3 regions of the Chitinophaga nivalis genome follow, and region 1 is predicted to be linked to each of the others. Evidence: riboswitches for the same ligand, from Rfam matches in the RefSeq annotation. Region 1 holds a riboswitch; each other region holds the start of a gene.
The links. Region 1 has a riboswitch for cobalamin ahead of OL444_RS27885 (TonB-dependent receptor plug domain-containing protein). Riboswitches for the same ligand answer to the same signal wherever they lie in the genome.
Positions count from the first base shown of each region.

Region 2: it holds a riboswitch for cobalamin, as region 1 does, so the genes downstream of both, OL444_RS08680 (DUF1852 domain-containing protein) here and OL444_RS27885 (TonB-dependent receptor plug domain-containing protein) in region 1, are expected to answer to the same signal.
Region 3: it holds a riboswitch for cobalamin, as region 1 does, so the genes downstream of both, OL444_RS18660 (DUF5074 domain-containing protein) here and OL444_RS27885 (TonB-dependent receptor plug domain-containing protein) in region 1, are expected to answer to the same signal.

Region 1 is NZ_JAPDNR010000001.1:7,654,175-7,658,442, forward strand. It holds gene OL444_RS27880 (PAS domain-containing sensor histidine kinase) at 77-1,702, opposite strand; cobalamin riboswitch at 1,964-2,183, shown strand; gene OL444_RS27885 (TonB-dependent receptor plug domain-containing protein) at 2,309-4,268, shown strand, end outside.
Region 2 is NZ_JAPDNR010000001.1:2,108,629-2,112,896, forward strand. It holds gene OL444_RS08675 (Lrp/AsnC family transcriptional regulator) at 1,314-1,799, opposite strand; cobalamin riboswitch at 1,938-2,119, shown strand; gene OL444_RS08680 (DUF1852 domain-containing protein) at 2,304-3,356, shown strand; gene OL444_RS08685 (methionine synthase) at 3,383-4,268, shown strand, end outside.
Region 3 is NZ_JAPDNR010000001.1:4,714,053-4,718,320, forward strand. It holds gene OL444_RS18650 (DoxX family protein) at 179-547, opposite strand; gene OL444_RS18655 (winged helix-turn-helix transcriptional regulator) at 679-1,035, shown strand; cobalamin riboswitch at 1,318-1,542, shown strand; gene OL444_RS18660 (DUF5074 domain-containing protein) at 1,878-3,221, shown strand; gene OL444_RS18665 (hypothetical protein) at 3,446-3,760, shown strand; gene OL444_RS18670 (hypothetical protein) at 3,839-4,252, opposite strand.

The DNA of each region.
Region 1 (4,268 bases):
GTCCGGAAAGTATAAAATTACGCACCCTATCAATAAAAAAGCAATTTTATATCCGCACTATTTATAGTAATATTCCTCAGGGTCTTGACAGCGGCAACAGAATATGAAAAGCCGCGCCTTCTTCCTTATTACTGGTCGCATAGATGCGGCCACCGTGGTTTTCTACAATCTTCCGGCATAATGCCAATCCGATGCCGGTACCTTCATACTCCTGATAATTGTGCAAGCGGTGAAAAATAAGAAAAATCTCTTCTGCGAACTGCGGATCAAATCCTACTCCATTATCCTGTATAACGATGTGTGTATAAGGTTGGGTACTATAAGGCAGGGAATACTCTTGTACTTCTTCTGGTGTGAGCATCGCCGCCGTTAATTTTATTTCAGGCGGAATGCCTTTCCGGGTAAATTTCAATGCATTGCCGATGAGGTTATAAAACAACTGATTCATCTGCAGCGGTAAGGCGGCAATTTCCGGTAATGGCGCCGTCTCTATTACGGCATGCTGCTGATGAATCAATACTTCAAAATCAATATAAATATTCTGCAGAATGTCTTGCAGTCTGGTGGGCATAAATACCGCTTTACTGTTTTCCACCCGCGAGTAATCCAGCAGATCGCTGATGAGATGAGACATGCGCTGCGCGGCACCAGATATTTTGCCGAGATATAACTGGCCGGATGTATCCTGATGTGCCTGTGTTTTCTGCAAAATACCGGAGAAGGTGATAATTTTCCGCAATGGCTCCTGCAAATCATGACTGGCGATATAAGCAAACTGCTGCAGGTTGTCATTGATCTGACGCAGGCTTTTGTTGGCAGCAGCCAATGCCTGGGTACGGGTTTGTACCAGCTCTTCCAGCTGCATGGATGTCATCCGGTCCAGTGTGATATCCCGTGCCATCCCCATAATAGATTCCGGCTGTCCGTCTTTTCCTGTAATCACCATGCCCTTTGCATGCAGGATATGTTCTTTCTGCAGTGTTTTATTCACCACCCGAAAAGTACAGTCATACAACCCGCTGGTATCAATGGCCTGCTGCCGCAGGGCGGCCACCCGTTGCTGATCGGCTTCGTGTATGCAACCATGGAATACGGCCATACTGCAGGCTTCTGCTGGTAGTCCATACCATTCACTGATCAGGGGAGAATATGTAACGAATCCGGTCCGGAGGTTCTTGCTCCAGGTACCTAGTTCTGCCACATCTACCGCATTGCGGTACAGCTTTTCTGTTTCCCGCAGTTCCTCCCGGGCCAGTACCAGGTCGGTAACATTGACAGCTGTACTCATCACCCCATACAGTAATTTGCTTTCGTTATATAACGGTTTATAAATAAGTTTATAATAGCGGATATCCGGCTGACCTTTCCGCCGGATACGCACGGGGTCTTCTGTTCCTATGTAAGGTATCCCCGTAGTAAATACACCATCGAGCAAGGTGCTGAACACCTGACCGCTCAGTTCCGGTACCGCTTCCAGCAAGGGTTTACCGATCACACCGTTATTTTTATCCCAGATATCCAGCATCGCCTCATTGACCAGCCGGACACACATTTCAGGACCAGTGTATATTGCCATCGCCACGGGAGACTCCATGAGCAAGTCTCTATAGAATTTTTCTCCGGTACCATCCGGTAAGACAAAAGTTTCATCATCGCAGTGCAACCAGTGTGACGGTTCGGGAACTTTATATGGGAGGTTCATCGAATTAAGTTCTTATGCTTGGAATAATCATTTCAAATACTTTGTAGCGGCTATTCCTCTATGATTAAGCAGGAACGGGGAATTTTATACCCGTTTTCAGACCATATACCCGGTCCGGTTCCTCCTCAGACAGCGGCAACAACCAACGCCAGCTGTATTAACAGTACATTCCATTAACAGGCTGTAAAAAGACTCCAGGGATTAGTTTTCAGGAATCATGCCGCTTCCCCTTCTCTTTTGGATATTCCCCTGACAAAGCGTAGGTTTGCAGCCACAAATGGTTATGTCTGCCCCGCAGATATATTAAAAGGGAATCCGGTGTAAAACCGGAGCTATCCCCGTAGCTGTGATCCTGCCTTCTTCCACCTGTGCGAAGAAGTGTTTTTCCGGAATTCTACTATGCCACTGTGTGTCCGTTACATGGGAAGGCCTACCGGAAAAGCAGGAGAGCCAGAAGACCTGCCAATTGTATTTATTCATCAGCGCTTTCGGGTGAAAGGCCGGGGATGTAAGTCTTTATAAGACATATCTCTCTTCTTGTATTATTCGCACTCCCCAAGCGCTTTGGAAGTATAATCCATCATGTGTTTACTTAGATTTCTGCCTGTGGCTTCAGGTATATATTTGCTTATTGCCGGGAACGCCGTTGCGCAGACAACAACCAAAGACACGTTACGGGAAGTACGTGTAGACGCCAAACGAATACCGGCATACATTAACCCGGTTACGCCGGTACAAACGCTTACCGGCAAAAAACTGGAACGGCTCAACAGCCTTTCCGTAGGCGATGCTATCCGTTATTTTTCCGGCGTGCAGCTAAAAGACTATGGTGGCGTTGGCGGGCTAAAAACCATCAACGTGCGCAGTATGGGCAGTCACCATACTACCGTATTCTATGATGGCATGATGATCGGCAATGTACAGAACGGACAGGTAGACCTCAGCAAATTTTCACTCGATAATATAGCGGAAATATCTTTATACAACGGACAAAAAAACAACATCTTCCAGCCGGCCCGCGCCTTCTCCGCCGGTAACGTACTCTTTCTGCAATCCAAAATACCTGTGTTTAACGAAGGAGAAACCATACACGGTAAGGTAAGCGTTAAAACCGGTTCTTCCGGCCTGATCAATCCCGCCATTCTGTGGCAGCAAAAGATCAATAAACGTATAACCGCCACCGTTAGTACGGAATGGATCAACGCCAATGGACGCTATAAATTTCATCTCATCGGTCCGGACTACGACTCGCTCCTGGTACGCCAGAACGGCAACGTCAACGCCTTCCGTGCAGAAGCCGCCCTCAATGGGGTATTACGCGATAGCAGCACCTGGAACCTGAAATACTATTACTATAGCTCCGCCCGCGGCTTGCCCGGCGCTACAGTAGCCGGCCACTATACCTATGGGCAGCACCTGAAAGACCAGGACATGTTCGCACAGGGTACCTGGAGTAAAAAAATAAGCCGCAAATACAGCATTATGGCGAATGTGAAGTATAGCAACTTCTACAATGTATATACTGATCCGGAGTACCTGAACGAAGCAGGGTTTCTCCAGAACCGTTATCTGCAGCAGGAAGTATACGCCTCCCTCGCCAACAAATATACCTTTACACCGTGGTGGGAAGCCTCCCTCTCCGGTGATGTCATCGTCAATACCCTGAACGCCAACATCCAACGGTTTCCTTATCCCTCCCGCTATACCGGGCTCGTATCGCTCGCCAGCAGATGGCACTTCAAACGTTTTGAAATGCAGGGAAACCTCCTGGCTACTCTCGTGAATGAATCGGTGAAAGCCTACGAAGGCGCCGGCAATAAAAGAGAATATACGCCTGCCATTTCGGTTGCCTGGCAGCCATTGGCGCACCAGAATCTTTGGCTGCGGGCGTTCTATAAGAATATATTCCGGATGCCTACCTTTAACGACCTGTATTATACCTACATCGGCAACAACAACCTGCGCCCGGAATATGTAAAACACTATGACGCCGGGTTCACCTATACCAAAGCATTCCGTGGCAGCTGGCAATACCTGTCCATACAGGCAGATGCCTACTATATAAAAGCAACGGATAAAATTGTGGCGGTACCTGCTGCCAACCTCTTCGGATGGTCGATGATGAACCTCGGACAGGTCATCATCAAAGGTACCGATGTGAACATCAACAGTGCCTGGATGCCCATACGTGACGTGATGCTGAACCTGGCACTCACGTATACCTACCAGGATGCACGGGACAGAACCACCGGTAAAAATGCCTTTAACTATGGTGCACAGATTCCCTACACACCCTGGCATAGCGGAACTTTCCTCGCCGGCATCGACTGGAAAGCACTCACCCTCAACTACAGTTTTATCTATACCGGCGAACGGTATAATCAGATAGGCAATAATGAAGATAATTACGTACAGCCCTGGTATACCAGCGATATATCTGCTTCCTGGTCACTGCAGCAAGGTGCGTATCAATATAAACTGACAGGAGAATTAAATAACCTGCTGAACCAGCAATACGATGTAATTGCCAACTTCCCCATGCCGGGACGCAATTACAGGGTAACGC
Region 2 (4,268 bases), 5.5 Mb from region 1:
GAGTAGATAACACCCGGAATGGGATAATATTGGTCAGTTAGTGTCCTTTTAAATGGTGCATTGATGTTATGGTATTTGAGGGTTGGGAATGAGGTTAGGAACTGGTTATTTGAGATCGTAAGTTTTTACGCTAATAGATAACAGCGCTTAATTTGATTTTGTTCATGAATGAGAAAAAATTTCAAAAAAAATTCTAATACAGAATGTAAGCATTCCTTATTATTATCTTGTTGATATGATTTGAATTTGTCTATGGTATTTGCGTTGTAAGCATGTCGCTCCTGGTCGCAAAGTGTTTTGTTATTGGCCCGGGTATTTTCTTGCGTTGTTTTAAAGGGCTGATACTGGTGCGGTTGCTCAATCCCAGACAATCTGCCCCCTAAGGATACATTCTTGCGACGGATGTAAATGGTTGCGGAGTTTGTGCATTTAATGACCTCAAAAAAGGGAAACACTAAGCGATTATGATCAACTGCTCACTATACTTATATCGCAAAACATACCTTTTTGAATTGATATTATGAGAAGCATATTGAAGCTGCCATATGGAAATTGCCAGGGCCATCGAATCTGGATGCTACCGCACCAGTTCTCTGGTTCGGTAGGTTGAAACCCATCTGCGAAGCTTGATATAAATTTATTGTAACGGATATAGAAAAATTGGAGAAAGGATTTTGCAGGAGTGAAATAAATACAATCATAACCAGTAAGCTCTCTCGGGGGAGTGATCCCAATCCTGACAATAATTTCAATTTAAAATTATCAAGTGAAACATGATTGCTTCTTAGATAACCTATCGTCTATTGGTGAATGTTTTTTTGAATTTTGACCACTACACATATGGGGATTTCTTAAACGTTGAGGAGCCTCTTTGTTAATATATTGTTGATTTCCTGAGAAGGATATTTATCGCATAGGGTATTTATCAAACGGTGCAAGCATTGAGAAAATATCGTCACTAATACTTGTGTTATCCTCTAATGTTTTGGTTGTTTTCACTCCTTCAATTAATTTAATGGGGTAAGGAATCAAAAATCAAAGGAAGTTTTTTGCGGACTACGAGGGACAACTTTCGAACCTTCTGATAGATGATCTATCTAAAATTGAGGATTTTTGTAAAGGACATCGACATCTTATAGATCAACGACATTCAGCTAAGCATTTTTACAAACATCTTCAACCCTAAAACTTTTAATTGCGCTTTGAGAATAAATAATTTGGTTACCACTGCACTCATACACTTGCATCCAATAATAAATAAATCTTAAATTTTCAAAATTTATTGTACCCATTAACCCAAACTTCTGTCACTATTAAAAGCAGAAATTATGCGAATTCTTGATCTCCGACATAACGAAGGTACTGTGCGCGCTGCCAATACTTTTTACTGAACCTAGTTTATTAAATACGAAATCCTGGTAATGCTTCATGTCACGGGCAAACACTTTTAGAAAAAAATCATAATCTCCAGAGATATTATAGCATTCAACTACCTCGTCAATCTTGAGAATATCCGCCACAAAACTATGTCCGATTTCCCGGTCATGTTGTTTTAGCTTGATATTGCAAAATACAATAAATCCCTGGTTGAATTTTTCCGGGTTGAGCAGTGCAATATATTTTTTGATGTAGCCATTGTTTTCCAGTCGTTTGACCCGTGCAACGACAGGCGAGGATGACAGATTAACTTCCTCGGCCAGCTCTTTAATCGTCCGGCTCGAATCATTCGTCAATAGCTTTAATAGTTTCAGATCGATCTCATCTAGTTGGTCCATAGCATAAATAACTTTAATGGCCATAAAAATAAAAAAATTACAGCATAAATAGCTAAAAGTAGTTTCAAATACGGCATTTTTTACTTAATTCTTGGTATTTAATAAGTTTTTATGGTCAAAAACATAACTTTGACAGCAATTTAATACTTCTGTTCTTTTCATATTTCAACAATCAGGAAAGGTTTTACTTAGCGGTGAATTAAAAGGGAATCGTGTGCAAATCACGAGCTGTCGCGCAACTGTAAGTAACACAACAGGGCTTTACAATAGTGGTCACTGCGAAAGCGGGAAGGCTGGTAAAAGCTGTTACAAGTCAGGATACCTGCCTTTGCTGTATTGGTCGATGCTTCCGCGTAAAGAGGTCATTGGTCAGATTGTACAAGTTTTAAGCCCATCAAGGCTTGATCACGCCTCTTCATGTACATATCTCTTCCTTAGGTCCTTTCTTTAGTGGTCGCAGCGTTTAATTGATAATTAAGTTAGCTATAGAATAATTGTTTTTTGAAAATAAAATAATTGCAACAACTAATGGAAGCGATCATATCAGAAAGTTCGAAAGTAAACGAACAAAAATACAGGGAAAATATTCAGAATACCATCAAGGATAATTTTGTGTTCACGCTGAAGAGTACATGTTTAGATGAAAACTATCACCCCTCAAGTCAAACGCGTCTGACAACCAATTTTGCAAACTTGGCCAGAGGAGCTAATCGCCAACAAAACTTACGTAATGCCTTAAATATGATTAACAATCGATTCAATGCATTGGCTCATTTGGATAATCCTAAAGGTGATCGTTACCTTGTAGAACTTGAAATCATCACAGTAACGATGAGTATTGGTGATAAGAATGGTATTAACAATCTGCCGTTGATTGAAGTTTTAAAAACGAATATTTTTGACCGTAAGACTAGCCAGCGTATCGAAGGTATTGCCGGAAATAATTTTTCCTCTTATGTTCGTGATTATGATTTCAGTATTTTATTGATCGAGCACAATAAAAATAAATCTAATTTTTGTATTCCTGAAAATTTTGGTGATTTGCACGGAAAACTTTACAAGTGCTTTGTGAGTTCAGCCACTTATAAAGAGCACTTTAAAATGTCTCCGATCATTTGTCTAAGTGTATCGGGCAACAAAACGTATACCCGCACTGAGTATCAGCATCAGGTTCTGGGTTTTGAGTATCTGCAGGATCAGTATTCTATCACTGATGAATATTTCTCTAAAATGGGCTTAAAAGTTCGTTTTTTCATGCCTCCGAACAGTGTGGCACCGATGGCTTTTTATCATTCCGGAGATCTGCTTGCTGATTATACTGATATTGGACTAATCAGCTCAATCAGTACGATGGAGACTTTCCAGAAGATTTATCGCCCTGAAATTTACAATGCAAATTCAGGGGCTGGGAAAATTTATCAACCTAGTCTTAAACACGAAGATTATTCACTGACCCGCGTGGTTTATGACCGTGAAGAGCGCAGCCGACTGGCTGTTGAACAGGGTAAATATGCTGAAGAGCATTTCATTAAACCTTACCAGGATATTCTTGAGCAGTGGGCTGCTAAATTCGCTAATTAATAAATCAAAGAAAATAAGAAACAACAATGGAAAAACTATTACCAACCTCAATTGTAGGAAGTTTACCTAAACCAGCCTGGCTTGCACCACCTGAGAAACTTTGGTCGCCCTGGAAATTAGAAGGAGATCAGTTATTGGAAGGGAAACAAGATGCTTTGCGCATTTCTTTGCAGGAACAACAATTGGCTGGGTTAGATATCATTTGTGATGGTGAGCAAACACGCCAACATTTCGTAACCACTTTTATCGAGCATTTAAGTGGTGTAGATTTTGAAAATCGCAAAACTGTGAGAATTCGTAACCGTTATGATGCGAGTGTTCCAGTGGTTGTAGGTGATGTTGCACGTCAAAAAGCAGTTTTTGTTGAAGATGCTAAATTTTTACGTAGACAGACTAATAAGCCTATAAAATGGGCATTACCGGGACCGCTTACAATGGTAGATACCTTATATGATGACCATTACAAAAGCCGGGAAAAATTAGCGTGGGAATTTGCGAAAGCACTCAATGAAGAAGCAAGAGAGCTGCAGGATGCAGGGGTAGATATTATCCAGTTTGATGAACCTGCATTTAATGTGTTCTTTGATGAAGTGAACGATTGGGGAATGGCAGCATTAGAAAGAGCCATTGAAGGTTTACACTGCGAAACTGCAGTGCATATTTGCTATGGTTATGGAATACAAGCCAATAACGATTGGAAAAAAACATTAGGTTCAGAATGGCGTCAATACGAAGAAATTTTCCCTAAAATTCAAAAATCTAAAATTGACGTGGTGTCATTAGAATGCCACAACTCAAATGTGCCTTTAAATTTAATTGAACTTGTTCGAGGCAAAAAAATAATGGTTGGTGCAATTGATGTGGCCACCAATACTATTGAAACACCTGAAGAAGTAGCTAATACGCTACGTA
Region 3 (4,268 bases), 2.9 Mb from region 1:
GTCGCATTGCCTATATGATCCACCACTCCATTCCATTAGTTAATCCATACAAAACAAACAAGCCTCATCTGAACTCCCGCACGCATCTTTATAACCTCCTGCCGGCAAAAATCAACACTGACGATAAAGCTGATCCTTCTCCTTTACCAGGGCAGCAAAGAAGAAGGATACGTAAACATTATGCGGTAGCATTATGCACTACTTTACGCATGCTGAAATAAGAAACGAGTAACAACGTTTCAAATATCAATGGCGGCAGGATATGGCCCAAAGCATCCCCCGCAAAGGCATGTGAGGCTGCTGCGCTGAGAAATAAAACAGTAAAGCCTGCATAACCCCATTCCTTCCACGGTGTATAACGGGGAAGACTTAAAAGAATAATACCGATACATTTTCCGGTACCAATCAACAGCGGCAGAAAATCCGGATAACCCAGATGCCGTACCGTGGTCAGTACAAAATCCATTCTCATCAGATCAGTAATAGCCGTTAAAAACAGGATGACAAGAAAAATAATGGTCGTAATGCGATAAGTCCGTTTCATCATAAATTTGTTAATAATTTATATAATAACTTTAGGGTATCAAATGTATTAACACATTGAATATCAAACAATATGGCACGGCAAGGTGCGTTACGTACCTATAGGTATGTAATGATGAAAATCAATCAACTACTATGAAAGTTTTTTTGAAAAATGAAGAGAGTATAGACTTTTGTCCGGTAAGGGATGTCTTTGATCGTATCGGGAATAAATGGGCGATGATGATCGTACTTACTTTAGGACAAACCAATCATCCGATGCGCTATCACCAGGTGCAGGAAGCCATTGGCGATATTTCGCAGAAAATGCTGACGGCTACTTTGAAACACCTGCTGGAAGACGGACTGATTGCCCGGCAAATGTATCCGGAGATTCCGCCAAGAGTTGATTATTCCCTGACGGCGAAAGGAGAGAGCCTCCTGCCTCATTTATATAACCTCGCAGCATGGGCCAATGAACATATGCGGGAGCGCAGTCCTAAAGCCGGATGAATGGCTACTGCAGACTACCTGTCCGCTTTTTTTTCGTAGCAGCATTTGTACTAACGAAACCGGCAAGTGGTAATTAATTGTTGAGAATAAGTAGCCCTAACCCTTTACGGACGTAGGTTACAGGTAGGTATAGCCGATAGCGCGTATGTTTGTATAAGCAGACAGTAGGTATGTATCTTTTGAAGGCGATGCTATCCTGCCCCCTGAAAATAACTGTTGCTATCTTGCTCCCTGCAGTGTTTATTTCCTGTTTCCTGTTTGGTGATTACATATACTTACCGTACGTTTGTGACCGCAATTGGTTATACCGGTGTAGTGCCGGTATATTAAAAGGGAATCCGGTGTGAAACCGGAGCTATCCCCGTAGCTGTAATCCTGCACAACTGCCATGGCAGTTGTCGTTTTTTCGGAATTATTCTCCTCGCCACTGTTGTGCTGCGGCATAACGGGAAGGCCCCTCCGGAAAAGCAGGAAAGCCAGAAGACCTGCCAGCTGCCATTAATCATTCAGCGCTTTCGGGTGAAAGGCAAGGAATGCAAGCCAGACTATGGCTTTCTTTTCTCGTTTTATCATTTATGGCTGCGGATGACAGATCACAGGCTAATCCTGTGCACGTTTTAGTATTATAAATTTCCACGTTCATACAGTAGCTGGTATGCTGTATAGCTGTTTTGTATGTTGAAAACAGGATGAACGTTTGTTGCCTTTGTATCATGTAATTTAAAACCCTATGAGCGGACAGTAACAGTTTTACCTATTTGGCTGTAACTATAATGCAACAGATGATGATGACATATAAGTACCCTTAACCTCCCACATACTCATCTTTTAAAAAAGAGAAAATGAAAAGACATGTACTATCATGGATGAGCGCCCTTTTTTTACTGACGGTAGTATCCTGCCGTAAAAATGAAGTCCCTCCCTCATCACCAGTCAGTGAGACTGCCACACTCCGGTATAATATGGCAGTAGGGGATAGCCGCCTGCTGCAGCCGGCTCCCGGTTATCCACCCGGAAAAAATTTTAACTGGACGGTCAACGGCGAGGCAGCCGGTCATGATGCTGCTTACCGCTTTGCCGCCAAAGAACGCGGAGATTACCGCATTGTATTTACCTCAGGTGATCAACGGAATGGTGTTGATTCTGTTGTATACCAGGTAAAGGTTACCGGTAAGTATGAGAATGGATTTTTCATGCTGCACGAAGGGCAATATGCCACCAACAACGGCGACATGGCCTATTACAGCTACGACAGTAATAAGGTTACCCAGGGAGTGTATAAGCTGGAAAATCCGCTGAAGAACCTGGGGCCTACTACAGCCACCCTGCAGTTTGCCACCATCTTTAAAGGCAAAATGTATATGGTCGTAAAAGTAGGTGGACCTATGGTGGTCACGGATGCCTATACCATGAAAGAAACCGGCCGCATAGCCACCCTGCCGCAGGATGAAGGGCATGCCTTTCTGGGTATAGATAGTACCCGTGGCTTGCTGAGTGCTGCCGATGGGATTTACCGCGTTAGCCTCAGTGCTCCTGCTATTGGCGCCAAAGTGGCTGGTATCAACAGTTCCGCCGGTGATATGCTGTTATCCGGCAACTACATTTTTACCCTTACGAAAGATGATGGTATTGTAATACTGCAGGCCAGTAACTATAGCATTGTAAAAAAACATGCGAAAGGTACGATTGGCTTTGCCCGCACCAATGATGGTGCAGTATGGGCTGCCGGCGATTCGGCATTGGTGAGGATTGATCCGGTGACGTTGCAGATTACCGAAACCAAACTGCCCTTTAAAGTAACGAATGCCTGGGCATATCTCTCCTGGAGATCCGGTTCTATTACAGCCGGCAAAGCAGGCAATGTGGTATACATCGCTGCCCGGAAAGAAGCCCCCGGTATTGGTGGTATGCTCGAATATGGCGGCACTACCGTGTATCGTTATATTCCCGGTACACCGTCTTCGCTGTCAGCTCCCTTTATTACCCTGCCTGCCGGCCACTATTTCTATGGATCTGCAGTACGGTATAATGATGCGAAACAGGAACTGGTGGTTCCTACGCTCGGCGCAGAATGGGGGAACAGCAACAATAACAGATGGCTGATATATAATGCCAATACTGGTGCCCTGAAACAAACAGTTCAATATACAGGTTATTACTTTCCTGCCCTCCCGGTCTTTCATTGATTCATTTCCCCGCATTGTTTGTTATAAACCATTGATGAGAGCCGGTACTATTACCGGCTCTTTTTTTATGTCTAGCGCCATACCAGGCGTATGGGCCCGACCAGCATCATTCGTGTATTCATAGCTGTTATGTTTGCCGGCCATCAGGAGGGGAAATGTAATATGTGGTTTAAAAATTATATATTGGATCCCTGTAATGATTTTAATCCCCTAAAACCTATACTATGATTATTTATGGCCGCAGAAGTTTCTGCATGAAATCCTTTCAGCTGGCAGATATCGGTATCGCCAACGATATCCCTGACTTTGTAAAATTTGAAGTCAGACAAACGTATGTACATATTTACTGGATTCCACTTTTCCCCATTGGCAAAATATGGTGCGTTCGCAAAACGGATGATAAGCTGTATGAGGTGAATGCAGAAATATTGCCTGCACTGCAATCATTGCCACATCCGAAGGTATCCTGGGTGGCTTTCATCGGCTTAATACTGATCGGGGTACTTTTCCTGGCTTTTGTAGTAGCCGGAAGACTGTAGTTGCCTCGTTGTTTATATAAAGCCGGTACAGGGAACGACCTGCTGAAGGGCTGCCCGTACCGGCTTTATCGTAGCCTGCTATTCGAATAAAGTCAGTTCATCCCGGGTAAGGGCGTGAAAAAGATTCTGCAGCTGGTGCACGTGTACGATCGGAAGGCCATAGGGCACCAACCCGGTAGGTGCGTCTGTAAAAGGCTGGAAAACGTTGTTTTCATAGCGGATATGCACACTGTTCAGCCGGTTGTATTTAAGCGAATAAACCTTTACATCTTCTCCATACTCCGCTTCGCCCCGGATGAATCCGAACCTGGACAACAGGTATACATCCAGTACTACCGGATTGGCTTTGGCGCAGGGAATTTTACTGAGCGGCAATCCGGAATTATAAATAAATTCTTCGAATATACCTTCTACAAGGAAGGCGGTTTCCTCCATATTACGATCAAAATAAGACACGTAATTACCTATTCTGATGTCTGATGCTGTTATCATGCAATGTATACGATTG